4 regions of the Pseudoalteromonas sp. Ps84H-4 genome follow, and region 1 is predicted to be linked to each of the others. Evidence: predicted binding sites of a transcription regulator. Region 1 holds the regulator's gene; each other region holds the start of a gene.
What was found. The regulator sigma-54, encoded in region 1, starts transcription at its own class of promoters, with help from an activator protein. The targets are predictions, from matches to a motif close to GTTGGCACGNNNNTNGNNT.
Positions count from the first base shown of each region.

Region 2: a site for sigma-54 is predicted at 2,034-2,052, ahead of NH454_RS17680 (YggN family protein). Genes of this name have one in related genera too.
Region 3: a site for sigma-54 is predicted at 6,332-6,350, ahead of NH454_RS02715 (LiaF domain-containing protein). Genes of this name have one in related genera too.
Region 4: a site for sigma-54 is predicted at 6,497-6,515, ahead of NH454_RS08090 (LruC domain-containing protein). Genes of this name have one in related genera too.

Region 1 is NZ_JAMXSK010000019.1:86,760-94,964, reverse strand. Features, by position in the region: gene NH454_RS16335 (calcium/sodium antiporter) at 1-776, shown strand, start outside; gene NH454_RS16330 (KpsF/GutQ family sugar-phosphate isomerase) at 780-1,751, shown strand; gene kdsC (3-deoxy-manno-octulosonate-8-phosphatase KdsC) at 1,755-2,306, shown strand; gene lptC (LPS export ABC transporter periplasmic protein LptC) at 2,303-2,857, shown strand; gene lptA (lipopolysaccharide transport periplasmic protein LptA) at 2,847-3,368, shown strand; gene lptB (LPS export ABC transporter ATP-binding protein) at 3,365-4,090, shown strand; gene NH454_RS16305 (RNA polymerase factor sigma-54) at 4,208-5,704, shown strand; gene hpf (ribosome hibernation promoting factor) at 5,731-6,018, shown strand; gene ptsN (PTS IIA-like nitrogen regulatory protein PtsN) at 6,022-6,474, shown strand; gene rapZ (RNase adapter RapZ) at 6,475-7,320, shown strand; gene NH454_RS16285 (HPr family phosphocarrier protein) at 7,332-7,604, shown strand; gene mgtE (magnesium transporter) at 7,816-8,205, shown strand, end outside.
Region 2 is NZ_JAMXSK010000022.1:61,694-69,898, reverse strand. Features, by position in the region: gene NH454_RS17685 (PLP-dependent aminotransferase family protein) at 1-1,135, shown strand, start outside; gene NH454_RS17680 (YggN family protein) at 1,198-1,998, opposite strand; gene NH454_RS17675 (PA3496 family putative envelope integrity protein) at 2,391-2,579, shown strand; gene NH454_RS17670 (glutathione peroxidase) at 2,636-3,118, opposite strand; gene NH454_RS17665 (AzlD domain-containing protein) at 3,304-3,603, opposite strand; gene NH454_RS17660 (AzlC family ABC transporter permease) at 3,600-4,307, opposite strand; gene NH454_RS17655 (cytochrome b/b6 domain-containing protein) at 4,449-5,099, shown strand; gene NH454_RS17650 (cytochrome c) at 5,160-5,612, opposite strand; gene NH454_RS17645 (DUF2721 domain-containing protein) at 5,704-6,174, opposite strand; gene NH454_RS17640 (S8 family serine peptidase) at 6,407-8,205, shown strand, end outside.
Region 3 is NZ_JAMXSK010000002.1:45,946-54,150, forward strand. Features, by position in the region: gene NH454_RS02695 (M13-type metalloendopeptidase) at 1-1,857, shown strand, start outside; gene yjgA (ribosome biogenesis factor YjgA) at 2,391-2,912, opposite strand; gene pmbA (metalloprotease PmbA) at 3,050-4,387, shown strand; gene NH454_RS02710 (VOC family protein) at 4,517-4,933, shown strand; gene NH454_RS02715 (LiaF domain-containing protein) at 5,625-6,281, opposite strand; gene NH454_RS02720 (BON domain-containing protein) at 6,611-7,180, shown strand; gene NH454_RS02725 (YqaE/Pmp3 family membrane protein) at 7,238-7,396, shown strand; gene NH454_RS02730 (hypothetical protein) at 7,651-7,860, shown strand; gene NH454_RS02735 (methyl-accepting chemotaxis protein) at 7,845-8,205, opposite strand, start outside.
Region 4 is NZ_JAMXSK010000006.1:137,106-145,310, forward strand. Features, by position in the region: gene NH454_RS08060 (ABC transporter ATP-binding protein) at 1-241, opposite strand, end outside; gene NH454_RS08065 (alpha/beta hydrolase family protein) at 401-1,231, shown strand; gene NH454_RS08070 (VanZ family protein) at 1,233-1,631, shown strand; gene NH454_RS08075 (GGDEF domain-containing protein) at 1,693-2,595, shown strand; gene NH454_RS08080 (M28 family peptidase) at 2,778-4,175, shown strand; gene NH454_RS08085 (ATP-binding protein) at 4,168-6,324, opposite strand; gene NH454_RS08090 (LruC domain-containing protein) at 6,549-8,205, shown strand, end outside.

The DNA of each region.
Region 1 (8,205 bases):
CTGATACAGCAGTAGGTAATGCTGTTGGCTCAAATATCACCAATATCTTACTTGTACTGGGCGTAACAGCACTACTTCGCCCTCTTTCTGTCTCGTCAATGACCTTAAAACGAGAAATGCCTTTAGTACTACTTGTCTCAATTGCGGCATGGTACGTGTTTTCAGATAACTACTTTTCGTTTGCCGAAGGTATCGCATTAGCTCTTGCCTTTGTTGTCTTCATCGCAGGCTTAGTGATTGTGTCTTTACGCGCTAAAAATCAAGACGATGACCCTTTCGTGAGCGAGGCATGTGAAGATGTTCCCGATAATGTCAGTACTAAATCAGCTATCCTATGGCTTGTTATCGGTATGATACTTTTACCTATCAGCTCACATTTTTTAGTCGAATCAGCCGTTGATATTGCTAAATACTTTGGCCTTTCAGACCTTGTAATTGGCTTAACAATTATCGCTATTGGTACTAGTCTACCTGAACTGGCTGCATGTATTGCTGGGGTATTGAAAAACGAAGATGATTTAGCATTGGGTAATATTGTAGGCTCGAACATTTTCAACCTACTCGCTGTTTTACCACTGGCTGGGATCATCAACCCATCGATTATCGACCCATCTGCAGCGAACCGCGATGCCCTTATCATGATTGCAGCTACTTTAGTGCTGATTGCCATGTCATTGAACTTTAAAGGTGCTCGTCGCATCAATAGAGTAGAAGGTGGCTTTTTGTTAGTCGCATTTATTGCATATCAAGGCTATATTTTTAGCCAAATAGGATAATCAATGACCCAGCTAAATTTTATTGCGCAAGGTAAGCGCGTTCTTGAAATTGAAGCGCAAGCTTTACACGAAATAGATCAGTACATCGATGAACATTTCGAGCAAGCTTGTCAGCTAATGTACCAATGCACAGGCCGTATCATCGTTATAGGCATGGGTAAGTCTGGCCACATTGGCAATAAAATAGCTGCCACATTAGCAAGCACTGGTACACCGGCATTTTTCGTTCATCCTGGCGAAGCAAGCCATGGCGACCTAGGGATGATCACTCGAGATGATGTAGTAATGTGCATTTCGAATTCGGGCGAAACCAGTGAAGTGTTAAGCATTATTCCTGTTATTAAACGAATTGGCGCAAAAATGATTTCGCTAACAGGTAACCCTGACTCAACAATGGCAAAGCTCTCTAATGTGCATGTTTGCATTAAAGTTAGCCAAGAAGCATGCCCACTGGGTCTTGCGCCAACGGCAAGCACTACAGCAACCTTGGTTATGGGTGATGCAATGGCTGTTGCTTTACTCGAAACACGTGGCTTTACAGCCGATGACTTTGCATTATCTCATCCCGGAGGCAGCCTAGGTAAGCGCTTGTTGCTTACATTAAACGATGTAATGCACAGTGGTGATGCAACACCAATAGTGCACGAGTCGCAAAGCATTAAAGATGCGCTTATTGAAATGTCTGCTAAAGGGTTAGGTATGACAGCCGTGGTCGCGGAAGACCAAAAACTCTGCGGCTTATTTACGGATGGTGATTTACGTCGTATTTTAGAGCAACGTATTGATATTCATAGTACCGCCATTAGCCAGGTCATGACGCGCTCATGTACTACAGCCAGTGCAGAGATGCTGGCTGCTGAGGCGTTAAATATTATGGAACGCAAACGTATCAACGGCTTGATTGTAATCGATAAAAATAACACACCGATTGGCGCGCTTAATATGCAAGACCTATTAAAAGCAGGAGTTCTGTAAGTAATGACATTCGCCGAGCTATACCAGCCCCTTAGTCCTGATGTAAGTCAGCGTGCTCAAAAAGTTAAGTTACTAATATGTGATATTGATGGCGTTTTTTCTGATGGCCGAATTTATCTTGGAAATCAGGGCGAAGAGCTTAAAGCATTTAATACCAAAGATGGCTTTGGCATCAAAGCACTCATTAATAGTGGCTTTGAAGTTGCCGTTATTACCGGGCGCCATTCACAAATAGTTCAGCAGCGAATGACTAGCCTAACCGTACAGCATATTTATCAAGGCCAAGAAACAAAGCTGATTGCATACCAAGAGTTAAAAGATAAACTTGGCCTAGAAGATGAGCAAATAGCGTACATTGGTGACGATGGCCCTGATTTGCCTGTAATGGAAAAAGTAGGCTTTGCGGTAGCAGTCAATGATGCGCACCCATTGATAAAAAAACTGGCTCACTATACGACCATGCTACCGGGTGGCTTTGGCGCTGTACGTGAATTAACAGATTTACTGATGTTAGAAAACGGTAAGCCGTTAACTAGCGATGGAACCAGCGCATGAATATAGCCCGTATTTTACTGAGTATTGTTTTTGTTTGTTGCATGGTGTGGTTGTGGTATCCGTACTTTAACCAAACAACAAACACAATAAATAGTGAAGACGAGATTATTGCAACTCCCGATTATACGGCCGTTGCACTAAAGCAAACCGCTTATGATGAGCAAGGCAAGATTAGCCATAAAGTGGCCGCTGCGAAAATGGAGCTTTATCAGCAGCTTGGGTTTACCTTTTTTGAGCAACCTATTTTTACACTTTATGGCGACCAGCAAATTTGGCAAGTAAAAGCTAAAGAAGCCACCTTATATGAAAACGATCAGCTTATTTTTGAAGGCGATGTTGTTGCTAAAAACTTAACCCATAATGGCATGATCGAAGATATTAAAGCTGAAAACATTAACGTTGATATAGAACAAATGACCATGTTTTCGAAGCAACCTGTGACGCTAACAGGACCAAATTTAAAAATTACCGGTAAAGGCCTAAAAGCTAATTTAAAAACCGAGATTGTAGAGTTAACTAACCATACACGAACCATATACTATGACCAATAAACTGAAGAAATTACTCCTGATCCCAAGCTTATTGATTGCCTTTTCAGGCGTAGCTGCCGAGCAGACAGGCGCACAAATTAGCATAAGCTCAGATCGTCAAACTGGTAAGCTAAAAGATGGCGTTGGTATATTTGAAGGCAATGTCGAAATTATACATGGTAACCGCCGGATCACAGCCGAACGTCTTGAAGCCCATGGTGGTGATACAGAAGGTACTGTTGAGTTAATTATCGCCACAGGTAAGCCTGCTTATTTTGAAGAAAAGCAAGCAGATGGCACGGTAATGAGCGCCAGTGCAGAAGAAGTTCGCTACGACGTAGCCAAGCGCTTCTTAACTTTAAATGGCGAAGCCGAAGTAACTCAAGCAGGCCAAAAAGTAACAGCGAAAAGTATTACTTATGATATGGCACAACAACTAATTAGCGCAGAAAAAGACGAAAACTCAACAGACCGTGTACACACAATCTTAGTGCCTGTTGACAACAAACAAGACGATAAAGGCCAACCATGAGCACATTAAAAGCAGAGCTTTTAGCAAAAAGCTATAAAGGCCGCCAAGTTGTCAAAAATGTGGGTCTTGAGGTTGAAGCGGGCAGTATCGTTGGTTTGCTTGGCCCAAATGGCGCAGGCAAAACCACCACTTTCTATATGATTGTTGGCTTAGTACCTAGCGATAAAGGCAAGATCAGCATTGATGATAATGATATTACACTTTTGCCAATGCATAGCCGTGCACGTTTAGGGATTGGTTACCTACCACAAGAGTCATCTATTTTTAGAAAGTTAACGGTTTATCAAAACCTAATGGCTATTTTAGAAACGCGTAAAGATTTAAATAAACAAGGCCGAGAAGAAACACTCAACAACTTACTTGATGAATTTAGTATTCAGCATATTCGTGATAGTCAAGGTATGGCCTTATCTGGGGGCGAGCGTCGTCGCGTAGAAATTGCTCGGGCATTAGCCGCAAACCCTAAATTTATCTTGTTAGATGAGCCTTTTGCTGGTGTTGATCCTATTTCAGTGTTAGATATAAAGAAAATTATTGAACACTTAAAAAATCGTGGTATTGGTGTATTAATCACTGACCATAATGTTAGAGAAACCCTTGATGTTTGTGAAAAAGCCTACATTGTTTCTCATGGGGAGCTAATTGCATCAGGAACACCTGAGCATGTTTTAGCTGACCAAACCGTACGCGATGTGTATCTAGGTGAGCAATTCAGGCTATAACCAATAAGCCACCATCTAGCGCATCTGCTAAACTAAATAACAATGACAATAAATCGATATATATTTACCTGTGACTGCACAGGTGTCGATAACACATAAAAGGATTGTTAGGGATACATGAGGCAATCATTACAGCTGCGCATGGGCCAGCAACTTACAATGACTCCACAACTGCAACAAGCAATTCGCTTGCTGCAGCTTAGTACATTGGATCTCCAGCAAGAAATTCAAGAAGCACTTGATAGTAACCCTCTGCTTGAAGTGGAAGAAGCAGATTACAACGATGAAAACATTGGTAAGAACGAGCAAAAAGCTGAATCTGATGATACTCAGCTAAGTGCATCGGCCGAAGAAGCGCCGAGTGAGTACGAACAAGAAAGCAGCGATGCCCTTAACAAAGACACCGTAAGTGACGATTTAGCCATGGATGTGACATGGGATGAGTACATGAGTGCTGCCCCATCAACATCATCAGGTCCAATGCCAGAAGATGAGTCAATTTATCAGGGTGCATCGACTGAAACCCTCCATGAATACCTTATGTGGCAATTACAACTCACGCCATTTAGCCCAACCGATGAAGCGATCGCTGTCGCCATCGTAGAGGCAATTGATGACTCAGGTATTTTAACTGTTAGCTGCGAAGACATAGTCGAAAGTTTTAATCAAAATAATGATGAAGAAGAAATCGAACTAGATGAAGTCGAAGCGGTCTTAAAGAGAATACAGTTGTTTGATCCAGTAGGGATTGGTGCCCGTAGCTTACAAGAGTGCTTATGTATCCAGCTTCGCCAATTCGATGCGAGTACGCCGTATTTAGCTGAAACTAAAATGGTTTTATCTGAGCATATTGAATTATTAGCAAGTCGCGACTATCGCACTTTGATGAAAAAGACTAAGCTTAAAGAAAGCGAACTAAAAGAAGTAATGACGCTGATCCACAGCTTAAACCCTAAGCCAGCAGACAGCATAGTTCGCGAAGAGTCTGAGTACGTTATACCCGATGTATCGGTTAAAAAAGTTAAAGGTCGTTGGGTCGTTGAACTAAACCCAGATTGTATGCCAAAAATTAGAGTGAATAGCCAATATGCAGCTATGTCACGCTCAGTAAAATCGAGCAGCGATAGCCAGTTTATTCGCTCTCATTTACAAGAAGCTAAATGGTTTATTAAAAGCTTAGAGAGCCGTAACGATACACTTTTAAAAGTGACCAATTGTATCGTACAGCAACAACAAGCATTTTTTGAACATGGCCCAGAAGCCATGAAACCAATGGTGCTGAACGATGTCGCAGAAATGGTCGAAATGCATGAATCGACAATTTCACGTGTTACAACACAAAAATACATGCACACCCCTCGCGGGATTTTTGAGTTGAAATATTTCTTCTCAAGCCATGTCAGCACAGAAAACGGTGGTGAGTGTTCATCAACAGCAATTCGCGCTTTGATCAAAAAGCTTATCGCTGCAGAAAACTCAGCTAAGCCATTGAGTGATAGTAAAATTGCAGATATATTGGCTGAGCAAGGAATTAAAGTAGCTAGACGCACAATTGCAAAATATCGAGAGTCTCTAGCGATACCTCCGTCTAATCAGCGTAAGAGTTTGATTTAGACGTTTTACATAGAAGGAAAATGCTTATGCAACTAAATTTAACTGGTCGTCATGTAGAAATCACTGATTCATTAAGAGACTATGTAAACAGCAAGTTTGCAAAACTAGAAAGGCATTTTGACCACATTAATAATGTACATGTCATTCTAGATGTAGAAAAATTAAGCCAAAAAGCAGAAGCAACTTTACATGTAAATGGAGGCGAGCTCTTTGCCTCAACTGCACACCAAGATATGTATGCAGCCATTGACTCGCTAATCGACAAACTAGATCGTCAAGTCATTAAACACAAAGAGAAATTAGCTCGACACTAAATTATGAAACTTAGTTCACTTACTAACCAGGACTGCAGCAAAGCTGCGGTCCTTTTTAATAGCAAAAAAAGAATCCTTGAATATATCAGCGAGCTGGCTCACCAGCAGCTTCCTCATTTATCTCAACAAGACGTCCTTGATGCCTTACTCAATAGAGAAAAATTAGGCAGTACAGGTATTGGTCGTGGCATTGCTATTCCACATGGCCGCATGAGTGGTGCAGAGCAACCACAGGCATTTGTCATAGTGAGTGAATCCCCAATCAATTTTGACGCAATTGATAACCGACCTGTGGATATTTTCGTTGCACTCATCGTACCAGATGGAGACAGCCAACTTCACCTAAAGACCTTATCGACAATTGCTGATAGACTAAAAGATAAAGAGTTTTGTAAACAGTTACGTAGCGCTAAAACAGACCACGAACTGTTTCAGGTCATATCAGCAGAGGCATAAATGGAATTAATTATCATCAGCGGTCGCTCAGGCTCAGGTAAATCGGTCGCTTTACGTGTACTTGAAGACTTGGGTTACTACTGTGTTGATAATATCCCAGTCAACTTATTACCTTCGCTTGTTCGTAGCGTTTCAGACAACTATGACAAAATAGCAGTCAGCATAGATGTGCGTAACTTACCGAAAGAGCAGCAAGAGTTTAATGATATTCTTGAATACCTGCCAGGTTTCGCAAACCCAACACTGTTCTATTTAGACAGTGATGACCAAACTCTGATCAAACGCTTTTCTGAAACGCGACGCTTACATCCTCTATCGATTGACTCGCTGCCACTCGATTTAGCAATTAAGCAAGAAAGAGTATTACTGGATGTACTGATCACGCGCGCTGATTTTATGATTGATACCACCGACCTGAGTGTTCATCAGTTAGCTGAATCAATTCGTGAAAAGATCTTAGGTAAAAAAGATAAAAAGCTGATTATCACCTTTATGTCGTTTGGCTTTAAACATGGTATTCCAAAAGAAGCCGATTACGTATTTGATGCACGTTTTTTACCAAATCCACACTGGGAGCCAGACCTAAAGCCACTCACAGGCTTAGATCAACCAGTAAAAGATTACCTTGCAAGTCATAGCATAGTGCAAAAATTTACATGGCAAATTCAAACATTTGTGCAAACATGGTTGCCTCACCTTGAGCGTAACAATCGCAGCTATCTTACCATCGCAATTGGCTGTACTGGCGGGCAACATCGCTCGGTATATTTAGCGCAGACCATTGGTGATAGCTTTTCAAAAACGCATGCGAACGTAAAAATCCGCCATCGCGAGCAAGATATTTAATTGGATGCCAGATGCACGCAGAAGACACGTTTTTAATTCAAAATAAGCTTGGCTTGCACGCACGAGCAGCCACTGTTTTAGCACAACTTGCTTTGCAATTTGATGCTAAAATTATGCTTTATCAAGACGATAAAGAAGCTGAAGGTGATAGTGTTTTAGCCTTAATGCTACTTGAAAGTAGCCAAGGTAAAGAAGTGCGTGTGGTATGTGAAGGCCCAGATGCAGAGGCTGCACTGAACGCAATTGGAGAATTAATTGCACAACGCTTTCATGAACAAGAATAGCGTTTGCTAAGGCTTAACCGTTTAAGTTAAACTTAGTTCAGGTATTTATAATTCTCTTTAAATATCCTACTTTTATATCGTTCACACCTTAAAAATACAAAGCACTTAATAATTTTATCGCAGTGTGAAGATATCCTGCAAATACACCACTTAGCAACTATGCTGTATTTGCAGAATCTTTATTAATCTATTTTCAGTTGTAAGGACGCCAATGCCAGAAGCCTTTGAACAAGACTACCCACTACAACAACTTAAACAAGTGACCAAGTCACTCAATAGTGGACAATTTGTTCAGGTGCGAGGCATGCTCGCTAAAACAGCTCCGTGTGATACCGCTTTATTATTAGAGTCATCTCCCCATAAAATTCGTCGCATGCTATGGCAGTTGGTAGACCCAGATGTGCGTGGTGATGTTTTAGAAGAACTCTCTGAAGACGTACGTTTAGGTATTATTGCTCAGATGGAGCCTGAGCACATTGCTGCTGCAACCGAAGACATGGACGACGATGACTTAGGTGAAGTTCTTCGTAGCCTTCCTGACACCGTTTATCAAGACGTAGTCAGTGCAATGGACTCGCAAGATAGAGAAAGGGCAACTCAG
Region 2 (8,205 bases), on a different contig from region 1:
AATAGAACAAGTATATAGCGCTATCCACAAAGCTAATGTGGTGCCATTTGGTATTGCCAATCCTGTGGCTGCTGCACCGACAGATAAAGCATTGGCAAGAACCATGCGTCGGGTAATGACACTCGCTGGGGCATCGGCAATTAATTACGGTCCGATGGATGGCTTTGCACCACTTAAAAAACAACTCATTCATCGTTATTTAGACTTCGGCATTGGGGTTGATAGCGATGAATTAGTGATCACCAATGGCGCTCAAGAGGCGTTGGCGATAGCCCTTAAGTGTGTCGCTAAACCCGGAGATGTTATTGCTATCGAGTCGCCTTGCTATTTTGGCATTATCGAATTAATCGAAAGCTTAGGCTTAAAGGCACTGGAAATACCGCTGTGTCCTGATGAAGGAATATGGCTAGATGATTTGGCTCAAGCACTCGATGAGCATGATATAAAAGCCTGTGTATTTTCTACCTCATTAAATAACCCGGTTGGCAGCTTTATGCCTGATGCCAAGCGTGAACAATTGGTGGCACTTTTAGAGCAGCGCGATGTCGTGCTTATTGAAGATGATGTATATGGCGACCTACATTTTACAGCTAAGCGAGCGACTCCTGCACAAGCTTATTCAAAAAAGGGTTTAGTGATCACCTGCGCGTCATTTTCAAAAACAGCTGCGCCAAGTTACCGTATTGGTTGGATCATTGCCGGTAAGTTTGCTGAACAAGCAAGGCGCTATAAAAGGGCGCTTAGTTGCTCTGCGCCACTTATTAATCAGTGGACCTTGTATGAATTTATAGCCACTGGCGAGTACGATCGTAATATTCGTTTACTAAGACAGCGCTTAAGTACCAACAAAGAGCGTATGATTTGGTGTTTGCAGCAGCACATGCCAAGTTGTGCACGCATAAGTAACCCGCAAGGGGGTTGTGTTATTTGGGTTGATCTTGGTAGCCAATATGATGCGGTAAAATTATTTCATTTGGCACTTGAGGCGGGGATCAGTATTACTCCAGGGCTGATATTTTCAGCGGGTAAAAAGTACCGTAGTTGTTTTCGCTTAAGTTATGGCTTGCCTTGGTCTGAAAATTTAGAGCAGGCGATTAAAACGTTATCGCAACTGACTGTGTTGGCCAAAAAATAAAAAAGCGCAGAGCAAGCTCTGCGCGAAAGGACCAAGTGTTTTGGTTCAGGGATGTTAATTCATTACTCTGCGTTTTGTTTGAAGATAAAAAGTTGATACTCTTTTAGTTCTGGTACTAGCGCCACTAACTCTTGCTCTTTATGAGCGATATCAGCAAAGCTGCCGCATAATGCATCTGCACGCTCTTCAAGTTGAGCTGCCTGTGTTTCAACGCGCGCTTCTATTTGTGCGCCCATGTTTTCCATACGTTGTTCAAACTCATTCATGTCGCCACCCGAACCTAAAAGTTCAGAGCCTAGCGCGACCAAAATACTACCCATTGATTGCATCATGGCTGATTCAACTGCTGATTCGATTTGCTCATCGAATTGGTCTTCAAAGTTTTGACCAAATTTTTCAAAATTTTGCTGACCCATTGTGAACGCACCTTGTTGATAGAAGGCGTTTTGCACTTCTACGCTGATATCGTCCATTAATTCTGAAATGTCGTTTAGGCCGTCAATGTTGAAGGCTTTTGACACTTCTTCAATTGCTACGCCTGCTATTTTTACGCCATCAAGTGCGATATTTGCTACTTCAGGAAGTTGGCTGCGTAAGCTGTCTGAGTAATCTGCAATTGCTTGCTGTTGTGAAGCATCAAGTGATACGCTTTGACCATCGATATACAAAGTGTGCTGATCGATGATTTTCATAGAGCGATTATCGGCTGTGTATACTTCTAACTCGCTTGGTGTGATGCGTACATCATTTTTAAATTCAACATCACATTGCTCACCGCTGAATGAAATATTTGTATCATTATCGTTATGAGCCATTGCGCTGGTAGCGATAAATAAAGAACTTACTAACAATAACTTTTTCATTTTTTTCTTTCCTGTTTGAAATGACATTTAGACATAATCAAACTTAATGCCAAATTTATATTTTTATTTTATTTCATAGGGTTATCATTTTATTAAGTGTAGTTAGAAGTTATGAGAATTAAATTTTTAACTAAAATTTGGTCAAATTAACTAAAAAATAAACATGCATAAATGGGTTTTATCGAAACGATAAAAAACTCTCACTTTTCAGAATCCGAATTTAGCGCTATTTATTCACAATATTGACATATCACCCATTTAGCATGGCGATATGGCTTTATTTTGGTGGTTTTTTACATACTAATTAATCACTGAGCTTTTTAAACTTTGCCAATTCACAGAGCAAACTTTAAATTTGTGAAATTGGTCTCAAACACTTTATGGAGTGGGTTGTGGGTAAGACATTTAGTTATGATGCGCTAGATGACGATTTTGTTGAAGACGAGTACGAAATGGTTGGGCGTAATCAACATGACAAAAAAAAGCAACGCGTTAAGAAGAAGCTAGAAGATTATCTTGAGCAAAAACGCTTACGCAGAAACTTAGGCGAAGACGACTTTGACGAGTACATGAACGACTAAGCATAAATTTAAATAAAGAGGCATTTTGCCTCTTTATTGCTTATTGGCATGTGATTTTATTTGTTTAATGCAGCAATAATCGCAGCTTCGATCTGCTCTGGTTTTGTTAAAGGAGCAAATCGTTTAATAGCTTTGCCATCTTTACCAATTAAAAACTTGGTGAAGTTCCATTTTATTTTGCGGGTAATAAACCCAGGTAACTCTGATTTTAGGTATCTAAAAACTGGGTGGGCATGTTCGCCATTTACATCGACCTTGCTCATCATTAAAAAGCTAACGCCATAGTTAATTAGGCAGCCTTCTTTTATTTCTTTAGCATCTCCCGGTTCTTGCTTACCAAACTGATTACATGGAAAGCCGATAATGACGAGACCTTGATCATGGTATTTTTCGTGGAGTGCTTGCAAGCCTTCATACTGAGGGGTAAAGCCACATTTACTCGCCGTATTTACAATTAGAACGACTTTATTTTCAAAGTCTTTAAAATCAATAGTTTGACCTTGAAGGCTGGTGGCACTCAGTTGATAAAATTCACTCATAGGTATCACTTATTATTATTGTTGAATTAATTCTAACCCGCTTTAGAGAGGTATAAAAGTATAAATTTTAATCACACTTTATACCTTATAGCCAACTGTGAGCAGTGTTAGAGTTGATGTCAGTTTTTTAAACTCAAAGTATGTTGCTCTGAAAGGCCAAAGTACAAATTTAGCGACAAAAAAGATTAACTTAAAATGATAAATAGCCCCATGCCTGCTAGCGTGGTGTAATAAATGTTATGTGTTTTATATGCGACAATAATGGCTAATACAGCCGCACTTAAATAAGGGTTTTGCCAATCTAAGTTAATCTCTCCCTCATTTATAAAGACGATGGGTACCCAAATTGCGGTAAGTACCGCAGGGGCGCTAAAACTTAAAAATTGCTGCATTTTCGGGCCGACTTTAAACGGTAATGCGCGGTGTAAAAATAAGTAACGTGTGAAAAAGGTAATACACGCCATCAATAAAATGGTGGTCATCATAGTGTATGCTCCTCTTTTGCTTGCCAGCGACTAATTAAATAACCTACTGTCATGGCTATTAGCGCTGCAGTCACTAACCATAGCTGAAAGCCTTGGCTTTTTAAAAGCGTAGCGACAACGCCTGCGGTGAGCACAGTAGCCAACGTAGCAAGGTTCTTTACACCTGGAATAACTAAGGCAATAAATGTGGCAGCAATGGCAAAATCAAGCCCAAGGTCTGTTAAGTCAGGCAGTAAGCTACCCGCGACTATGCCAAGCAAAGTCCATATATTCCACGCAATGTAAAAACTAAACCCTGCACTGAGCGCGTAAATAAGGCGCACTTTTGTTCGGTAGGCTTTGCGATGGTGCGAAAACGCAAATAACTCATCTGTGAGTACAAAGCTAACAGGAAGGCGCCAACGAAAAGGTTGATCAATGACTTTGTGGCGAATAGCTAAACCATATAGAAAGTGCCGCGAGCTAATAATGAGTGTGGTAAACAATATAGTAAGCAAAGGGGTATTGCCGGCCATTAATTCAATTGCGACTAGCTGCGCAGAGCCTGCAAATACCAACAATGACATCGCTTGTGTTTCTAAAGCACTAAAGCCATTTTGGACGGCTAACGAGCCACATAAAATGCCCCAAGGTAACACTGCAAGGCACAAGGGGAGCATGTCGAAAAACCCTTTTAGTAATGCTCTTATTGTTGATTTATGCATTTTATCGCTCATGTTTGTTGTTGTGGCTCAGATCAAAACAGCTGAAATAGAGGTGTGTCAAAATAACTGAAGTTTGTAATAATGTATAGCCGAACCCGTTGCTGAAATTCATCATTTGCGTCTTTTAAAGGGAAAATTACAATGTCGAAAGTTAAAGTATGGGATGGCTTTATAAGAAGCTTCCATTGGTTGTTAGTTGCAGCCATCGCAACACTCTATTTTAGTGCTGAAGAGGGTATGTTAGAGCTGCATTTTGCAGCAGGCTACTTCACCTTGGCGCTGATTATTACACGTCTTGTTTGGGGGCTTATTGGTAGCAAAACAGCAAAGCTCTCTGCACTTATTCACTCACCTGTTGCTGCAATTAAGTCATTTACAAGCAATGAGCATAAGGCAGGTCATGGTGCGGCGGGCAGTTATATGGTGATTGCATTTTTTGTTTTAATACTTGTGCAGTTAACCTCGGGACTTATGACCAGCGACGATATCTTAACAGACGGCCCGCTAGTCGCACATGTATCATCAGATACCGTAGAATTTGCGGGTTGGTTGCATCATTTGAACTTTGATATTTTGTTGTATGCCATTGTGTTGCATGTATTGGCAATTGTGATTTACCGCATTAAGGGAAAGAATTTAGTCAAACCTATGCTGACGGGCAGTAGCGACCAGGTTTCAGTCACTGAGCCTGTCACCAAATCACCTATGCTCGCTTTTATTATTTTTGCTGTGTGCTTAGTGGTGCTATTTACAACTTGGGGTGCAGAGCCGCTCAGTTATTTGCTTGGGTAGACTTCTCAAGATACTAAAAAGGCGCTTATCAGCGCCTTTTTAGTTTACATAATTACTAGACTAGTCTTTGAAAGACTTATGGCAATCTTTACAGCCTTTAGCCCATGCGCCAAATGCTTTACCAATTACTTTTTCATCGCCACTCTGTGCTGCAACTGCTAGTTCATCAGCATATTGTTGGAAAGCAACTGCTTTTTTCATAAAGGTTTCGTTATCGCTCCATACAGCAGCAAGTGCAGATGTATCGCCTTTATCAGAACCCGCTACAAAAGCTTCCCAAGGCATTTTTGATAGTGCAGCTGCATTGTTGGCACGCTTTTGAAAGCGTTCAGCATCAAAAGGTACTTTTCCTTTTAGCATATCGCCCATGTCACCAATTTGTACGCGGATCATTGAAAATGCTGCCTGACGATACTCGATTGCATCACTTGGTTCTTCAAATACAGAATTTGCTGATGCGCCTAGTGCCATTGTAGATAGCATTGCACCTAATACTAATTGTTTTAATTTCATTCCTTTTGCCCCTTAAGATGTCATAAAAGTAAACTAACTGAGTTGTATCTTAGCTCAATATAATATTCAAGTGTATTGCGCTTAACCTTAATTAATCATTTATATCAATATCGGCGAATATCATCCCGCGGCGCATACTTCTGGTTGCTAAGAAAACCTCGCCTAGTAAAGATAAAAAACCACAGATCAACAGGGCCATAGCGGCCACAAAGCAACTGGCAATTGTCACGCTTAGGTTAATAGATTGGATATGTGATAGAAATAAACACATAACCACAGCGCACACTAATAAAGCACTAAGCACACTTGCACTAAATGCAATATGGATACAGCGCGAGCGCTTTAATAACGCTCTTAATTCAGTCGTTAGAGACTTATTAAAGTCTTCATCAGTACTGACCTTTAACTTACGCTCAAGCTGCCTTGCACGGTCGGTAATGCGGGCTAGACGGTTAGATAACACACCTAATGTGGCAGCAATACCCGTAATTAAGAATACCGGGGCTACGGCTGTTTGAATCACCTTAGCCATAGTAAGAATATTAATGACCTCTGAGTTCATTATGTTTACCTTTTTGCATTTGATTCATTTACAAATATTTACAACCCATGCTTTTTTATTAAACGCTTTTAAAACAGAGTCTTGCCAGTTTTTTTCTCGCATCTAATAAATTTACTGTAACTATAATGTAACTGAAATGTTGTTCTTGAGTGTGTTTACGCTTTATATTGGTGATGAAACTTTGTTTCAATCACTATTTAGGACGATAAAATAACATATCCCAGGGGAACCCATGTCTAAAAATCTAATAAAAAGAACAGCAGTTGCTTTGGCTGTAACAAGTGCAATGTGCGCTAGTGCACAAGCCAATGACTTTTCAAAATACAATCTAGCAGGCAAAAAGTTAATTAAATCAAGTGCTGTTACTAAAAAAGAGCAAAAAGTTCGCAGCGAAGCAACAAGTTGGTTAGTTAAGTTAAATGCACCAGCAACAGTAAATGCAACATCACGTGGTGCAGATATTGCGAGTATTCAGTCACAAGCACAAGCGGCACAAGTAAGTGTAGAGCAAGCGATTAGCAGCATGGATTTACCGCTGCAAGTTGTTGCGAAAACATCAACACTTGTCAGCTCAATCGTAGTCAATGGTAATAAGCAGGACGTTGCAAGGCTTCTCTCTAACGCGCAAGTTGAGGGTATCTACCCTGTTTATGATTATGAATTGCATGTTGCAGACAGTGCCGATTATATTGAGGCAACACCTCTTGTCGCGAATGGTTTAGCAACAGGTGAAGGTGTTCGCGTTGCGGTACTTGATACAGGTATCGACTACACACACAAAGCATTCGGTGGTGAAGGTACTGATGAAGCATATGCTGCTGCGATTGCTGATCCTGCATCAGTTGATTGGCCACAAGGTAAAGTTTTAGGCGGTTATGACTACATCAATAATGATAGTGATCCAATTGATGTAGATACAAATCATGGTACACACGTTTCTCACTCGGTTAACGGTATCGCACCAAACGTAGATTTATTCGTTTACTCTGTATGTAATAGTGGTTGTCCTGGTCTTGCGCAATTATTAGCGCTTGAAAGTGCAATGGACCCAGATGGTAATGGTGATATCAGTGACCGTGTTGACGTAATCAACATGTCTTTAGGTGGTGATTACGGTGATATTGCAAATGATGCTGTAGGCTTATTCATCAACCAAGCAGTTAAACTAGGTACCAACGTGGTTATCTCTGCAGGTAATGATGGCGCATATCCATTTATCGTTGGTGGCCCAAGTACCACTGAGCATGCTCTTTCTGTTGGGGCAATGACTCACCCTACAGGTGCTGAGTCAATTGGTAGTGGTACAGTTAATGGCGAAGAAGCAATTGTGCAGCCAGCAAGTTTTGGTCCTCAAACTGCGTTTAGTTTCTCAAATGACGATATTGAACTTGTTTACCCAGATGCGAACCAAACAGCATGTGAAGCGTTTGCTGATGACGTAGATTTTACTGGTAAAGGAGTTATCATAGACCGTGGTGCATGTGCATTTACAGTTAAAGTATTAGCAGCACAAGCTAAAGGTGCAGAGTTTGTTATTATTGCAAACAATAACGATGATGGTACGCCAGCTCCTATGGGTGGTTCTGATCCAAGTGTAACTATCCCTTCTGTCGGCGTAACATTTGCCGCAGGTACAGCACTTAAAGCAGGCGGTACATTTAACCTAACAGTTGAACGTTTAGTTCTTTCTGGCGCTATTGCTGATTTCACATCGCGTGGTCCTTCAATGGGTGGTCTGTTAAAACCTGAAATTACAGCACCAGGTGTAAACATCATGACTGCTCACCCAGGTTTAGGTGATGGTCTTACTGGCGCAACAGGTACTTCATTCTCAGGTCCAATCACGGCTGGTGCGGTGAGCTTATTAAAAGAAGCACTGCCTGAACGTAATGCACTTGAGTTAAAAGCTACGCTAATGAATACCGCTAACCTCAATGTCACAATGGAGCCATTAGCGATTAACCCTGATGCTGAGCTTGCGCCAATTAGTTATATCGGGGCAGGTTTAGTTGACGTAAATAAAGCGGCTAA
Region 3 (8,205 bases), on a different contig from region 1:
ACAGAAATTCCGGGTGATAAATCAAACTATGGTTCATTCACTCAGCTTTACGATGATTCGCAAAAAGCGATGAAAGAAGTGCTAGAAAAGGCAGCGGCAAACACTAATGTTAAACCGGGGTCAGATGAAGCTAAGTTAGCGGCGTTCTATAACAGCTATATGGATGAAGCAGGCCGTGAAGCGGCTGGTATCAAACCATTAACGCCAGTACTTGCAAGCGTTGATGCAGTAAAGAGCAAGCCTGAGCTTGTTGCTTTAATGGCTGAACTTCGCATTAAAGGTGGTAGCTTACCATTTGGTTATTATGTCAATAATGATGCAAAAAACTCGAGCGAATACGCGATGTATGTTTATCAGTCTGGTTTAGGTTTACCAGATCGTGATTATTACTTAAAAGACGATGAAAAATTCACAAAAATTCGTGAAGCTTACCAAGCATACGTTACAGCTATCTTAAGTAAAGCGGGTGTAGCAGATGCAGAATCTGCGGCTAAAGCTATTATTGATCTTGAAACAAGCATTGCTGATGCGCAGTGGAGCCGAGTTGAAAGTCGTGATGCTACTAAATCTTACAACAAGATGAGCGTTGCAGATGCTAACAAACTTACTGGCGACTTTGACTTTGCAGCTTACCTTGATGCGTCAGGTATCAAAACTGAAGAGGTAATCATTCGCCAACCTAGTTACTTAGAAAAATTTGCAGGTATCTACAAGGATACAGACTTAGCAACTTGGCAGAATTACCTTAAGTTCCACTTTGTGAGTAACTACGCTGCACTATTAGATAAAGAGCTTGTAGATCTTAACTTTGATTTTTACAGCACAACGCTTCGTGGTGTGACTGAGCAATCTCCGCTTTGGAAAAAAGCAGTTGATGCATCAAACGGTGTATTAGGTGAAATGCTTGGTAAAGTATACGTTAAAGATAACTTCCCACCTGAAGCGAAAGCGCGTATGGAAGAGTTGGTTGATAACGTAATTAGAGGTTACGCAGTTGCGATTGAAAACCTTGAGTGGATGAGCCCAGAAACAAAAATCGCTGCAAAAGAAAAGCTTGATAAGTTCACACCAAAAATCGGTTACCCAGATAAATGGAAAGACTACTCAGCACTTGAAGTTAAAAGCGATGATTTAGTCGGTAATTACATTCGCCACAGCGAATGGGAGTATGCCGATATGATTGCTAAACTAGGTAAGCCAGTTGATCGCTCTGAGTGGCACATGACACCACAAACAGTAAACGCTTACTACAACCCAGTGAACAACGAAATCGTATTCCCTGCGGCTATCTTACAACCGCCATTCTTTAACCTTGAAGCTGATGACGCTGTTAACTACGGTGCAATCGGTGCGGTAATCGGCCACGAACTTGGTCACGGTTTTGATGACCAAGGTGCGAAATACGATGGTGACGGAAACTTACGTAACTGGTGGAGCGAATCAGACCTTAAACAGTTTGAAGAGCGCACAGGTCAGCTAGTTGCTCAGTATAATGAATATAAGCCGTTTGAAGATGCTAGCGTAAATGGTGAGCTAACATTAGGTGAAAATATTGGTGACTTAGGCGGCTTAACTGTTGCCTATACTGCTTACCAATTATCACTTGGTGATGAAAAAGCGCCTGTGATTGATGGTTACACGGGTGATCAACGTTTCTTCATGGGATGGTCACAAATTTGGCGTCGTAAATACCGTGACGAAGAGTTACGTAACCGCCTAATGACAGACCCTCATTCACCAAGCCACTACCGTGTAATCGGTATTCTTTCAAACATGCCAGAATTCTATCAGGCGTTTGATGTGAAAGAAGGTGATAAGATGTATATCAAACCAGAAGATCGCGTAAAAATCTGGTAATTGATTATCGATTTAAAAAGGCTCTGAGTGAACGCTCAGAGCCTTTTTTGTTTTAGGAGCAGAAAGCTTTTAGCCGTCAGTTTGAAGCTGAACTAATGGGGTATGTTAGTACTGCGTTCATTTGCTGTTATGGTGGTGAGCGCTAGAAAGTCGTGCAAAAATATATTCACAAAGAGAAGTGAATGAGAAGAGAAAGAGTAAACCAAAAAGATATCTTAATTTATTTCTCTTTAGCGCTGCGTCTCTTGGCCTCTTTGTGAAAATTACCGAAGTCTGTTTGCACAAAGAAAAGTGAATGAGAAAAGAATGAGGGAACCACAAGATCATTTTTTACTTTCTCTAAAGCGCAGCGTCTCATGATCTCTTTGTGATAATTTGGTTTTCTCTGTGGTTCAAATATGTTTTTCACAAAGAGAAGTGAATGAGGAAACCAAAAAATATTTTGTTTCCCTCTAAAGCGAAGCGTCTCACAATCTCTTTGTGCGATTAAATGTCTTTGCTGTAGGCGTGATATTTATTTCGCACGAAGGAAATTAAATCATAATCGCATCTTTAAGATACTGGAATAACTCTTTGTACGCTTTGGCTGGTTTTTCAGCTTTCACTTCTTTTGCGGCGCTGCGTACTAACTGGCGCATTTTTTGGCGCTCAAGAGAAGGGTATTGATCAATTGTTGAATTGATCAGATCGTCACCTTGTTTGATTAAATCATCACGTAGCGTTTCGATTTTGTTCATCAAAACATCCGCTTGGTTGTTTTTGTTGAGCATAATATCGATCATCGCTTGGATTTCATCAACGTTTTCAGTAGTACGTAATACTTTTGCGATATAGTTTAAGTTACGACGGTAAGCATCGCTCTTATCACTTACTTTATCAGAAACAACAAGGGCTTCTTTTAAATCGTGATTGAGTGGTAAGCGATCGCGTTGCTTTTTCGGCATTTTCGCGATTTCAGCACCCAAACCATGATATTGCATGGCTTCACGTTTTAACTCGCTTTTTGATACGTAAATAATTTCTTCTTCGATAAGTGGCTTTTTCTTCTTCGCCATAAGGATGCTCATTCAGTAAACTTAACTATTCGCTATTATACGTCATTTAGTTAATGATTAATATTAGCTGATGCACGTCTCGCAGTGTGTTAGCATTCGCTACACTATAAAAAATATCAGAACCTAGGACACACAAGATGAAAGATCCTATTTATCAACACATTTCTGAAGTGAAAGACGCGGTAAGCGAAGTACTTGAGCATGCAAAAAAGTTGGGTGCTACTGCTGCAGAAGCGGCGATGTCGAGCACGTCAGGTTTGTCTGTTAGTACGCGCATGGGCGAAGTTGAAACAATAGAGTTTAACCAAGACGGTGGCTTAGGTATTAGTGTTTATGTGGGGAATAACAAAGGCTCTGCTTCAACGGCTGATTTAAACCCTAAAACATTACGTACAGTGGTCGAAAAAGCCATTGATATTGCTAAATTCACTTCAGATGATCCATACAATGGTATCGCTGATAAAGAACTGCTTGAATTCGCACCACTTGATTTAGATCTGTATCACCCGTGGGAAGTAAGCCCAGAGCAAGGTATTGAGCTTTGCCATCAAGCAGAGCTGGCGGCACTAAACGCCGATGAGCGTATTGTAAATTCAGACGGTGCGAGTTTTTCTTCTCACCAAGGTTTGCGTGTTTATGGCAACAGCCATGGCATGATTGCAGGTTACCCGCGCACACGTCATAGCATTAGCACCATGGTGATTGGTAAAGATGGCGAGCAAATGCAGCGCGATTCTGCTTATACCGTAGCGCGACATAAAGATGATTTAAACGATGCTGCAAAAGTAGGCCTCGAAGCGGCAACAGAAACATTGGCTAAGCTTAATAGTCAAAAGCTAGGTACCATGAAAGTGCCAGTTATCTTCAGAGCAGATATTGCCAATTCACTATTCGGTCATTTAGTGTCTGCGATTGGTGGTGGTGCACTTTACCGTAAATCAAGCTTCCTACTGGATAGTTTAGGCACAAAAGTATTTAGTGATTGTGTAAATATTTCTGAGCGTCCACATTTATTAAAAGGCTTAGCGTCTTCACCATTCGACTCGGAAGGGTTAAAAACTATCGACCGTGAAATTATTCAAGGTGGTGAGCTTCAAACATATCTATTAGCAAGCTACGCTGCACGTAAACTGTCTATGACACCAACGGGGCATGCTGGTGGTATTCATAATTGGTTAGTTGAGCAAACTCATGCTGACTTAAAAGCACTCTTAAAAACTATGGGCACAGGTTTACTAGTAACCGAGCTTATGGGTCAAGGTGTGAACACTGTAACGGGTGATTACTCACGTGGCGCGGCGGGCTTCTGGGTTGAGAATGGCGAAATCCAATACCCAGTCAGTGAAATCACAATTGCTGGTAACTTAAAAGATATGTTTAAAGCGGTAGTCGGTTTAGGTGGTGATATCGAGCGCCGTGGCGGTATTCAAACCGGCTCTGTATTGATTGAACAAATGCAGGTTGCTGGTAGCTGATTCATCAATAACTACTCAATATTTAAAGCCTCACGTTTGTGGGGCTTTTTTATTTGAAAAAGTGCTTTACCTGAACTTAACTTGAGGTTTTATCTTGCTGGCAGTTTAAAAATAAAAAGGAAAACTACCATGTATTTAGAGCACGTAAACCTTGTTGTTAGTAATGTTGATGCCATGCTGCACTTTTATAAAGCTGCGTTCCCGCATTGGCGGGTGCGTAGCCAAGGTGATAGCACATGGTCAGGCAAACCGCGCAAATGGCTGCACTTTGGTGATGATTACCAATATCTTGCTCTGAGCGATAACGGTGAAGACGAAAACCGTGATTTAGCAGGGCACCAAGTGGGCCTTGCTCATTTTGCTTATGTGACAAACGATATTAATGCCGTAATTGAACGCTTGGTTGACGCTGGTTATGAAATAGATAAACAGGGTCCAGAAAACCCGTATCGTAAAAATGTATATTTTATCGATCCCGCAGGTTTTGAAGTTGAGTTTGTAGAGTATTTCAGTGATATACCGAGTGAAAGGAATAATGACTTGTAGCTAGAGCAGTCAGCTTTTAGCCGAGCACTAGAAGGTCGAGAAAAATATATGCACAAAGAGAAGAGAATGAGAAAGTAATAACTTGCTTTTCTCTGTGGTTCAATATGTTTTAAAAAATTTGCACAAAGAGAAGTGAATGAGAAGAGAATGAGGAAGTGATAATTGTGTTTTTTGTTTTCTCTAAAGCGCAGCGCCTCTTGTCCTCTTTGTGAATTAAAGATCTTTTTTCTAACTACAGAGGACACAGAGGACACAGAGGTAGAGAAGGACAGGCTCTAGTCATTCTCTTTGTATTAATTTGGTTTTCTCTGTGTAGCGCGCAGCGCCTCTGTGCTCTCTGTGGTTCAAATATGTTTTGCACAAAGAGAAGTGAATGAGAAGAGAATGAGGAAGTGATAATTGTGTTTTTTGTTTTCTCTAAATCGCAGCGCCTCTTGTCCTCTTCGTGAATTAAAGATCTTTTTTCTAACCACAGAGAACACAGAGAGCATAGAGGAAGAGAACTGAGTTTTCTCTTAAGCGAAGCGCCTCTTACCCTCTTTGTACGATTAGATCTTCGATGTAGGCGTGAAATTTATTTCGCGCGCATTCTAGTAGGTCGTGCTTTAGCGCGTCATTGGTGAAACGTATGCAATATCTTGTCGCCATAAATGACGACCTACATTAACATAATCGCAACTCGCAACTTTTACTACATCTTATTCATCTCTTTCCAACTGGCTTTTAGACTGTTGGCAAAGCTGATGAACTTTTCTTTCATGGTACGTTTAACTGAAATCTCGACTGAGCCTAGCCATACATTACCTTCAATGGTGATGGTTGGGCCTTGGCCTTTATTTAAGGCGACTGATCTGTTCTCTACACTGCCAATAACACTGAACAGCTTTGATACCACATTGACATGTTCTGGCACATAGATTTCGTCGTTACCTAAAATACAGTTCACGTAAATAGTGACATGTTGGTGCTGGAAAATCGCTTCGCTAAAATCGAGCTCAATTGAACCTAAGCAGTTTGTAAGGTGGATTTCTTTTGGCACTACCCACTGGCCGCTGCGCTCATTTGAACCCAAAATGCTACGAAGCTGCAGACTTTCGTTATCGCTGCTGTGGCCATAATGAGGTTTAAATTGCGCATGCTTTTGCGATTTGTAGTCAATATCAGCTTTAAGCTCTAAGTCAGCAACAAGTTCAACGAGTACTTCGTTGCTGGTGGCTTCCATTGCTTGGTCTAAGCGGCGTTCAAATGCTTCAGCTGAAATAACAGCATGACTGTAGTTATAAATGAGTTGATCAATTACTTCTTCTCTTACTTGATCGAGTGGGCGATCTTCAAGTTTAACGGCCATGGTAGTTCCCTGTTGTGATTATCAAAGTGATTTTTATGTTATTCGTTATAAAGCAAAGCTTAGGCCAAATTTTATTTTATTATAAATCAATATGTTGTGTTTTGTAGTGTCAACGTTACTTAGTTAAATTAACCACAGATTAATAAAATCAGCAACTAAATGGTTATTTTTGCAACATAGTGAACTTCTTACCGAGCAGCCTGTAAATCTTTACCGAATTGAATATAAATAGTCGCTGAATGAGGGTTTAAGGTGTTGAAATTAAACAAATAAATAGTTGGCATCATAGTCGCATTAGTAAAAGTGTCTTAAATCAAAAGGAGAAGATTATGAACACTTTTAACAAATCTATGATTGCCGCTTTAGTAATTGGTGCAACAGCAAGTATGTCAGCTCAGGCAAGCAGTTGGGAAAATGAAAGTAAAGATGCTTGGATTGATGGTAAGGCAGAAACTGTGCTTCTTATGAACACAAACCTTAACAACTTTGACATCAACACTGATGTAACGAATGGCAAGGTTGTACTTACAGGTAAAGTTGATAGTGAATTAGATAAAGAGCTTGCTGAAGAGCTTGTTCTTAGCCTAGATGGCGTTAGCTCTGTTGATAACAAACTAACGGTTGTTAAAAACATGAAGGCTAAGAAAATGAAAGCAGATAAAGCTGATTCAACTGAAAGCGATTTAACAGATGCGAAAATCAGTACTGTAATCACAACACGTTATTTATTTAACTCAGAAGTAGGTGGTACAGACATCGATGTTGATACCGATAACGGTGTAGTAACACTTAAAGGTACCGTTGAGTCTGATGCTGAAAAGCAATTAGCAATCAGTATCGCTGAAAACGCTGAAGACGTTCGCAAAGTAATCGATGAATTAACGATTGTTGCTGAATAACAGCAAGCCTAAATTAGCCCAGCTTTGGCTGGGCTAATAGATTTCAAGGAGTGAGTCATGGATTTAATACGTATTATTTTATCGGTTTTAATTCCACCTCTTGGCGTATTTTTACAGGTAGGTTTAGGTGCGCAGTTCTGGATTAATATTCTTTTAACCTTATTAGGGTACATTCCAGGTTTGATTCATGCTGTGTATATCATCGCTAAGCGATAATTACCGCATTAATAAGCAAGGATGAGTCAGGGAACACAGCAAGGAGCAGCTGTAGGAGTAAAGGACGATAAACCGCAAGGAGTTTACAGTATGGACAATGTAGCACAGCAAAAAGGACAGCAAGGAAGTAACAAAGCGTTATGGAGTAGCGCACAATGGCAACGCTTTATGGATAAAGTGAACGGAGATGACAGCAAGGGATAAGCTCAGGCTTGGAGCCAAACAGGATGAAGCTAGCGTAAGGAGGTGACTATATGGAACAAGTACAAACGCAACCAACACAAGGATTGACCGACAAAGGAGTTGCTTTATGGAATAAGCAACAGTGGCATGAATTTATGGAACACGCGAAAGCGGTTGCGCCACGATTAACAGGGAAGGCTGACGATAAAAACCCGATGTCATCTTCAGGTGACATCGGGTTTTTAATAACTTCGGCAATTTATCTTTATAACTTAAACTGATTTACTGTCTTATTTAAAGACGCTGCCAATTCATTTAAATCACGTGCTTCATCTGCCAATTCATGAGCATGATCCGCAGTGCTATTAACAAGGTGGTTAATAGCCGCCAGGCTATTATTAATATCTTCTGCAACCACAGTTTGCTGTTCTGTTGAAGTCGCAATTTGATGACTCTGATCTTGTACATTTGTCACTGATTGCGCGATATCTTGCAGTGCTTGCAATACAATTTGCGTTTGCTCAACGGAGCCTTCAGCACGCTCTTGACCCTGTTGCATCATAGTTGATGCTTGTTGAGCAATTTGCTGTAAGCGACTGATCATATTTCGAATATCATCCGTTGAC
Region 4 (8,205 bases), on a different contig from region 1:
CCTGCTGCTCAACAAAAAGGGTATCAGGGGTGTATTGACCGAGCCAATCAACTAATTGCCCCATATAACTAAAAAGCGAGACTTCTAAAATAGCAAGTGCAGCTGCGCTTAAAGACATCAGTAGCAATGAGAGTTCCATGCCACGGGTATAATGACGACAAAATGCAAATAAGCTATTAGGTGGTTGAGATGGTTGCTCTTTCGGAAACGGATTAGTCATCCGTTCAAATAAACGATACATAGACGACGCTTTTTAAAAATCAAAGTAGTACTACTATATCATTTGAGTGGTTTTTTAGCAGTTCATTTAGCTCAAAAACTCCGATCAAAATCTATCCTCTATTCAGTTATTTACATCTTCTGTGAGAAGTGAAAATATAATAAGAAAAAGGAATTAATTATGAAAAAGTTGCTCTTTACACTTTCGCTTGTTATTAGCTTACCACTTTGTGCTTATCAAACCGAAACCCATACATTTAAGGGTAAACAAACCGCCATTGAGAAACCCGTTACGGTAACGTTACCGGATGGCTATCAAGAATCTAATAATTACAATGTTATTTATGTATTACATGGCTATAGCGGCAACCATACTGATTGGACAAAACTAACAGATATCGAAAAACTTGCCGATCAATATAACGTCATTATCGTTAATCCTGATGGAAACTTCGGCTCTTGGTATCTCGATTCTGACATCGACAAAAGTTCGCAATACGAAACTTACATCGCTGAAGATTTAGTCAATTATATAGACACAACCTATTCGACCAATCGGTCTAAAAGTGGCCGTGCAATAACAGGTTTATCGATGGGGGGATTTGGTGCTTTGCATATTGCCATTAATAACCAAACTCGTTTTGCCGCAGTATCGGGAATCTCGGCAGGTGTTGATGTAAGACCGTTTAGTGCTGAATTTGGCCTTGCAAAAGTATTGGGTGGCTATGCCGATAATCAAGAAAAGTGGGATAACATTGCCATTATTAATAACTTACATAAAATAGCTGCAGGTAACACAGCGTGGAAAAAAGGCGCTGATACTCTCGCTATCATGCTCGATATAGGTGTAGATGACTTCTTTGTAGAGCAAAACCGAGCGCTGCACCAAGCTATGCTTAAGCTGCGAATTCGTCACGATTACATAGAGCGTCCGGGTTCTCACGATTGGCATTACTGGAATAAAGTAATCCCTTATCAGTTTCTGTTTTTAACAACACATATGGGGCAATAAGATGATGTTGCAACGACTGCTGTTTTTAATGGCGCTTAGCTTTTTTGGATTTATTGGTTGGGTAATTTATTTAGCAAATACGGGGCAAAAATCACTGCTTTTTGATTTAGTTGCTGCAATTCCTTATGGCGATAAACTGGGCCATTTTTGCCTGTTTGGTTTGCTGACTTTATTCATTAACCTTGCGTTTAAATTTAAAACTATCAAACTTGTTGGACATGAAATTTATTTAGCGGTGCTCATTGTTTCCACGTTCGTTGTATTAGAAGAATTTAGTCAATATTTTGTGGCAACACGTACTTTAGATGTTTTCGATTTAATTGCAGATTTCTTAGGGATTGCTGTATTTAGCGCAATATCACTTTGGCTTAGTAAAAAGTTATACCCAGTTAAGCCCTAAACTTTCAGTCACTTGCTTGGTTTCGTCTATACTTATTGCAAAGCAAACAATTTAGTCGCGTATGAACCAAGAAACATCGGAATATTTATCTGATATTATCACTCTCTTATTAGATGCTGTTTGTGTTGTAGACTCGAAAGGTACTTTGCTTTTTGCAAATCCAGCCTTTGAATCTATTTTCGGATACGCACCAGAAGAGGCTATTAATAGACAGATGCTCGACTTTGTTTATCCAGAAGACAGAGCAAAAACAATTCAGGCTATCAACAAAATAGTGTCTAGCAATGATGATCCACGTTTTGAAAATCGTTGGGTAAGAAAAGATGGCAGAATAGTCCATGTTTTGTGGTCAGTTTATTGGTCAAAAGAAAAACAAGTCAGAGTGGCAATCGCTTATGACATTACTGAGCAAAAAAAATTAGAACAAAAATTAATTTATATGGCAGGCCATGACTCACTTACCGATTTACCTAACCGTCATTATCTGACCACACAATTAGAAGAATCTTTGTCAATTGCGAATACCATTTCAACAGTAATAGGCGTGTTATTTATTGATATTGATGGCTTTAAGCAAGTTAATGATATCCATGGTCATGGAGCGGGCGATAAGCTGTTAAAAACAATTGCCATGCGTATTCGCCATGTATTGAAAAAAGGTGACTCAGTAGGCCGTTTAGGTGGAGATGAATTTGTCGTGGTATTGAAAAGCGTTAAGAATAAAAATGACGTGATAGAAGCCGTTGATAAGTTAAAAGCAGAAATCTGTAAACCACTTATCTATAATGATGCAGAGCTTATTTACTCGCCAAGTATTGGTGCTGTGTTATTTCCAGAACATTATGGCGATGCAGAGTATTTAATTCAGTGCGCTGACAAAGCCATGTATAACGCAAAGTACGCGGGTGGCAATCAGGTGGTGTTTTATAATGATACGATGACATTACCAGGTACAAAATCATAGTGTCACTTACAACTGAGCAGTTACCTTCAATTCCTACGATTCTTACTTATTTTAAACTTCACAGCACCTAGACAAAAGATAAACTCAGATTATTCAACCTAATAATTTGTTTTCTAACTCATAACTATTGCGTGAAATGAAATATTAGTTAGCCTTGAATTATTCATTGAAGGAGTGAAACTATGTTAAAGCGTAAAATAATAACAACAACGGGTGCTTTGTTTAGCTCATCGCTGTTTTTGGTCTCGGCAGCTCAAGCCACAACACCTCAATATAAAGATCAACAAGCTTTGCATGATATTGCAAATGCAGTTTCAAAAACGCGTATAGAGCAAGATATACAAACGCTGGTTGATTTTGGCACTCGCCATACTCTTTCTGAGACGAAATCAGATACACGTGGTATTGGTGCAGCAAGACGTTGGATCAAGTCTGAATTTGAGGCGATTTCTAAAGCGTGCGGAAATTGCCTAGAAATCATCGAAGTAAAAGACACTATTTCCGGTGAAAAGCGTATTCCAAACCCGGTAGAGGTTGTCAATATTGTGGCTATTCAGCGCGGTCAAGTTGATGCGAACCGAATGGTTATGATGTCGGGTGATATTGACTCGAGAGTGTCTGATGTAATGGACTATACCTCAGATGCGCCAGGGGCTAATGATAATGCATCTGGTGTGGCTGGCGTGCTGGAATCTGCGCGTGTTTTATCAAAGTATAAATTTAATGGCTCAATTGTTTATGCAGCTTTATCTGGTGAAGAGCAAGGCTTATTTGGCGGTAAAATTTTAGCTAAATATGCACAAGAGCATAATTGGCGTGTTCATGGTGTTTTAAACAACGACATGATTGGTAATTCAACCGGCATTAATGGGGTAACAGATAACACAACTGCACGTATCTTCTCTGAAGGCACTCGCGTTATTGAAACCAAAGAGCAAGCCCATAAACGCCGTTTTACCGGTGGTGAGGTTGATTCTGCAAGTCGTAACCTTGCGCGTTACATAGATACAATCGCAGATCGCTACATTGAAAATCTGGATACCATGTTGGTATATCGACTCGATCGTTTTGGTCGAGGAGGGCATCACCGTCCATTTAACGATGTTGGCTTTGCAGCTGTGCGTATAATGGAAACCAACGAAAATTATAACCAACAACACCAAGACTTACGTGCTGAAAATGGTATTACCTACGGTGACACCATTGATCATGTTGATTTTGCCTATGCAGCGAAATTAACGTCACTAAATGCAGTGACGATGGCATCAATGGCATGGGCGCCTGCACCACCAACAGGGGTCAGTATTTCAGGTGCTGTAAAGCCAAGTACAACCTTGGCGTGGCATGAAAGTGATGACCCAACTGTGGTTAGTTATAAAATCTATTGGCGTTATACCAGTGAGCCACAATGGCAATTTAGTCGTGATGTTGGCAAAGTCACCGAAGCAACACTGAAAAATATTGTTATCGATAACTACTATTTTGGTGTTGCTGCTGTGAACAAAGATGGAATTGAATCACCGGTTGTATTTCCTGGTGATGTTGGTGCATTTGAATGGCCAGACAAATCACCTAAATAGCAATCGTTAAGTCATAGCGGACACCACCGAGTTCGCTATGGGCTGCCGTTATACGCCAATTATGGGCTTCGACAATTTGTTTTACTATCGCAAGCCCAATCCCTGACCCTGATTGTTTAACTGTATTTAAGTCTGGCACTCTATAAAGGTGGTCAAAAATCTTTGTTAAACTTTCATCGCTCACGCCAGGGGCTGAATCTTCATAGCGGATCAATAGCTGTGTTTGGCTTTGGCTAATCGTTAAATTAATCTTACCGGGCTGATGCGTGTACTTAAGCGAATTACTGATTAAGTTTGCAAATAACTGTGAAAGCCTTGTTGCATCACACTCTAATGTTAATTCATCGGCTATGTTTTGTGTGAATCCCACTTCAAATTGATCCAGCTGGATCACCATATCTGCGTGTAAACTTTGGAAATATTCAGCAGCATTAATTGCTGTTAGCTTGAGCTGAAAACTACTTTGTTCTAAAAGAGAGATTTTATTTAAATCAGCAACTAAGGTCGCCATGTCGGTGATTTTTTGGTTGAGCTTTTCGTAGGTAAGCTCATTAAATTGAGTAAGACCAGCTTGCAGAGTTTCAAGGTGTAAGCGCAACCCTGTTAATGGACCACTTAGTTCGTGGGCAACTTGTGATAATAACTTACTACGTTGGCTGATTTGTTTATCTAGATAATTCCGGCGTTGTTCAATCAGTTGTTTTCTTTGTTTTACTCTTAATAATGCGATGCCCATTACAGCTAAAAGCAAGCTAAATAATAAAATGCTGTATAAGATTGTTTGACGCTGTGAGGCTATGGCTTGGCTTTTTTCATGGTCTTGCAGTTTTAAATTTTGAATGGCCAAATCTCGGTCGCGAATAGCAATTGAGTTTTGTAACTCTGCTAAACGTTGATTGTAGTTGTTATGGGCAAAGTTTTTTTCAAGCTCCGTGATAGTGCGTTGATACGACAATGCTTGTTGATAATCAGCTTGCTGTTGTGCAACTGTAATTAGATGTTCAAGGGCAAGGATCTGCTTTTGCAGCCTATTTTTTTGATTACTTAATTGAAAGGCTTGTTGTGCATAATGTTTAGCTTGTTTAAGCTCAGTCGAGCCAATGTATAGTTTTGCTAATGTAAGTAACACATCAGTATATAAGTGATCGTCTTCTTTCAGTTCAGTGATTACTTGTTTTTCAATTGCTAATGCTTGATCAGCTTTATCAATTTCAAGCAAATTTATTGCAATATTATGCTTAGCCCAAGCGGTATTTCTTGTGCTGTTATAACTAGCAAATACTTGCTGAGCATCTTGTGCGTATTCAAGTGCTTTAGTGTAATTGTGTAGCCCATATTCGCATTGTGATAACTTAACTAAGCTATGTCCGATATCTGAAAGTGACCCCGTTTGTCTATCAAAACTAAGCGCTGTAATAAACTCGCTCTTTGCTTTTTCGTATTGGCCTAAATCTAAATAACTTTGAGCAATCGAATAGGTTATGCCTGCTTGTAATGAAATAGACGGTGACATCTGCTGAACTAGCTCACGGCGTTTTAGTTTATACTCCAGAGCAAGCGTTAACCGGTCTAACTGCTCAAGATTACGTGAGTAACCATGGTAGAGCATTTCTTTTTGCTTTAAGGTTAATTCGCGATTGTTGTCGTGAATATAAACCTCAAGCAAGTTCAAGGCGGCTTGATACTCACCAGCATTATGATAGGCACTGACAAGGCTCGCCACGGCGTCAATTTCATAATCGCTAAGTTGCAAACGCTGAAATAGCGCGACATTTTGTTGAGATAACGAAATTGCGGTTTCTAAGTCACTTTTTCTGTAGGCCAGTCGTGCTTTAGCAAGATACAACTCGCTGTATATAGGGGAGTCGTTTTTGTATTTTGGGCCTGCTTCAAGCTCATCTATTATTGTTTGCGCCTGCTGAAACTGCCCCAGCTGTATATGAACGTGAATTAATCTAACGTTAAAACTGATTCTTTCTGCAAGGCTTGCCGATTCTAAAAGTTGTTTATCGATACTTAATAAATACTCATATCGTTTTTGGTAATCACTGATTGCTCTGGCTTCGTCAATATGGTTTTGCAATGATGATGCAAAAGCACAGTTCATTGATAAGGCAAAATACAGAAAAACAGCGGCTTTAAGTTTCATAGTAGGGTTTATTATTTTTTTAAATCCCAACTAGTCTAGCATGTCATACTTTTAAATGGGAATGATTTGCTTTTATAGCTAAAAGGAATTGCATTATGCAATTATTCTTCTCGCAACTTGCGAATAATATTGGCTAGATTTTTATAACGCATTGTTAAAAGGCTATTTATTTTTTGGAATGGTTGCTGCTTTAAGTAATTACACACCCAAAGGAGAGTGTAATTATGAAAATTAACATGTTCATTTACTTAACAGCGGCACTTGCTAACGGCTTGGTAAGTGCAGCACCATTTGAGCAGTGTCCAAGTAAAGCATTTTTAATTCAGGGTTCGCCCGCACAGATGTATGGTGTTGATTTAGTATCTGCGAAAACGACAGTGCTTGCAGCAGCAATGGATTTTGCAAGCGAAGCTAATAACGACAGTGTTAATGCGGTGGGCTTTAATTACCAAGACCAATACATGTATGGTTTTAGTAAGCAAGCCCCTAAAAGTGTGGTACGCATAAATAACCAATACATGTTAGAGCGTTTAAATGTAAGCGGCTTACCAGATACGAACTTTTATGTGGGTGATATTTTAGTTGATGAGCAGCAAAACAAGGCTGTGTATTACTTATATCATCCGCGCTTTGGCCTTTACGCCATTAATTTAACAGCACAAAATGAACAATACCAAGCTGAATTAATTCCAGGCTCTGCTAATTGGAATCTCACTATTTATGACTTTGCATTTCATCCGCACAGTACTCTTCTTTACGCTGTTGAATCAAACGGCGACTTATATGAGATCAACGTTGAAAATGGTGGCCCTGTTTTTATTACAAATCTCGATATTGCAGGTGATACAGGCGCCAATGGCGCAGCTTACTTTGATTTGCAAGGGCAGTTTTATTTTAGTAACAATCGAAGCGGTAAAGTCCATAGGGTTAATTTAAACATCAGCCCTGTGTCGGGTTATACACCAACTGCGTATGTGTTTACATTGGGCCCTACATCTAACCAAAATGATGGGGCACGTTGTGCTATAGCAGAGGTAAAAGTTACAGATAACTCGATTGATTTTGGTGATGCGCCTAGACCTTATCAAACAACGTTAGAAGATAGCGGTGCAAGACACTTGTTCGATCCTAATGAAGACCAATCTAACCTTGTTTATCTCGGCGCAAGTGTTGATGGAGAAAACCTAAACACTGCCAGTGATCTTCTCCAGTCATCAGTAGATAGCTCTGACGATGGGGTCAAGTTTGTGACTGATTTTGTTGCCGGCTCAACAAGCCAAATTATTGTCACATCACCAAATGATAATGGCTATTTATATGCTTGGTTTGATTGGGACCAAAATTACCAGTTTGATGCAGACGAAATCACAGTGAGTAAATACCGCCTTAATCAAGGGGATAACAGTGTTCTTGTTGATGTACCAAGTAATGCTGTTATGGGGGCAACATGGGCACGTTTTCGGGTTACAGACGGTAGCGAAGCAAATCCAATAACTGCAACAGGTGGGGTTACAGGCGGAGAAGTTGAAGACTATCCCATTAATACCTACGGTAGTCTTGCTTACCCAAGTGAGAATGGCTGGGTAACTCTGGCTTATGAAGACCAATGGCCCTTCGCTGGTGATTATGACTTTAATGATTTGGTTATGAATTACCGTACAAAGTTGATTGATAAAGATGGACAAGCGCTTGGTTATAAAATTGAAGGAGATCTTGTAGGAATAGGTGCCACTTTTCACAACGGGTTTGCAGTTCGCCTTTATCAATCTAGCCCCAGTGGTATAAACAAACGCATTTTACGCAGTCAAATAGACCAAGCATCAATCAGTTTAATCATTAATGGCGAACAGCAAACACATACGATCCTTGAAGAAGGAACAG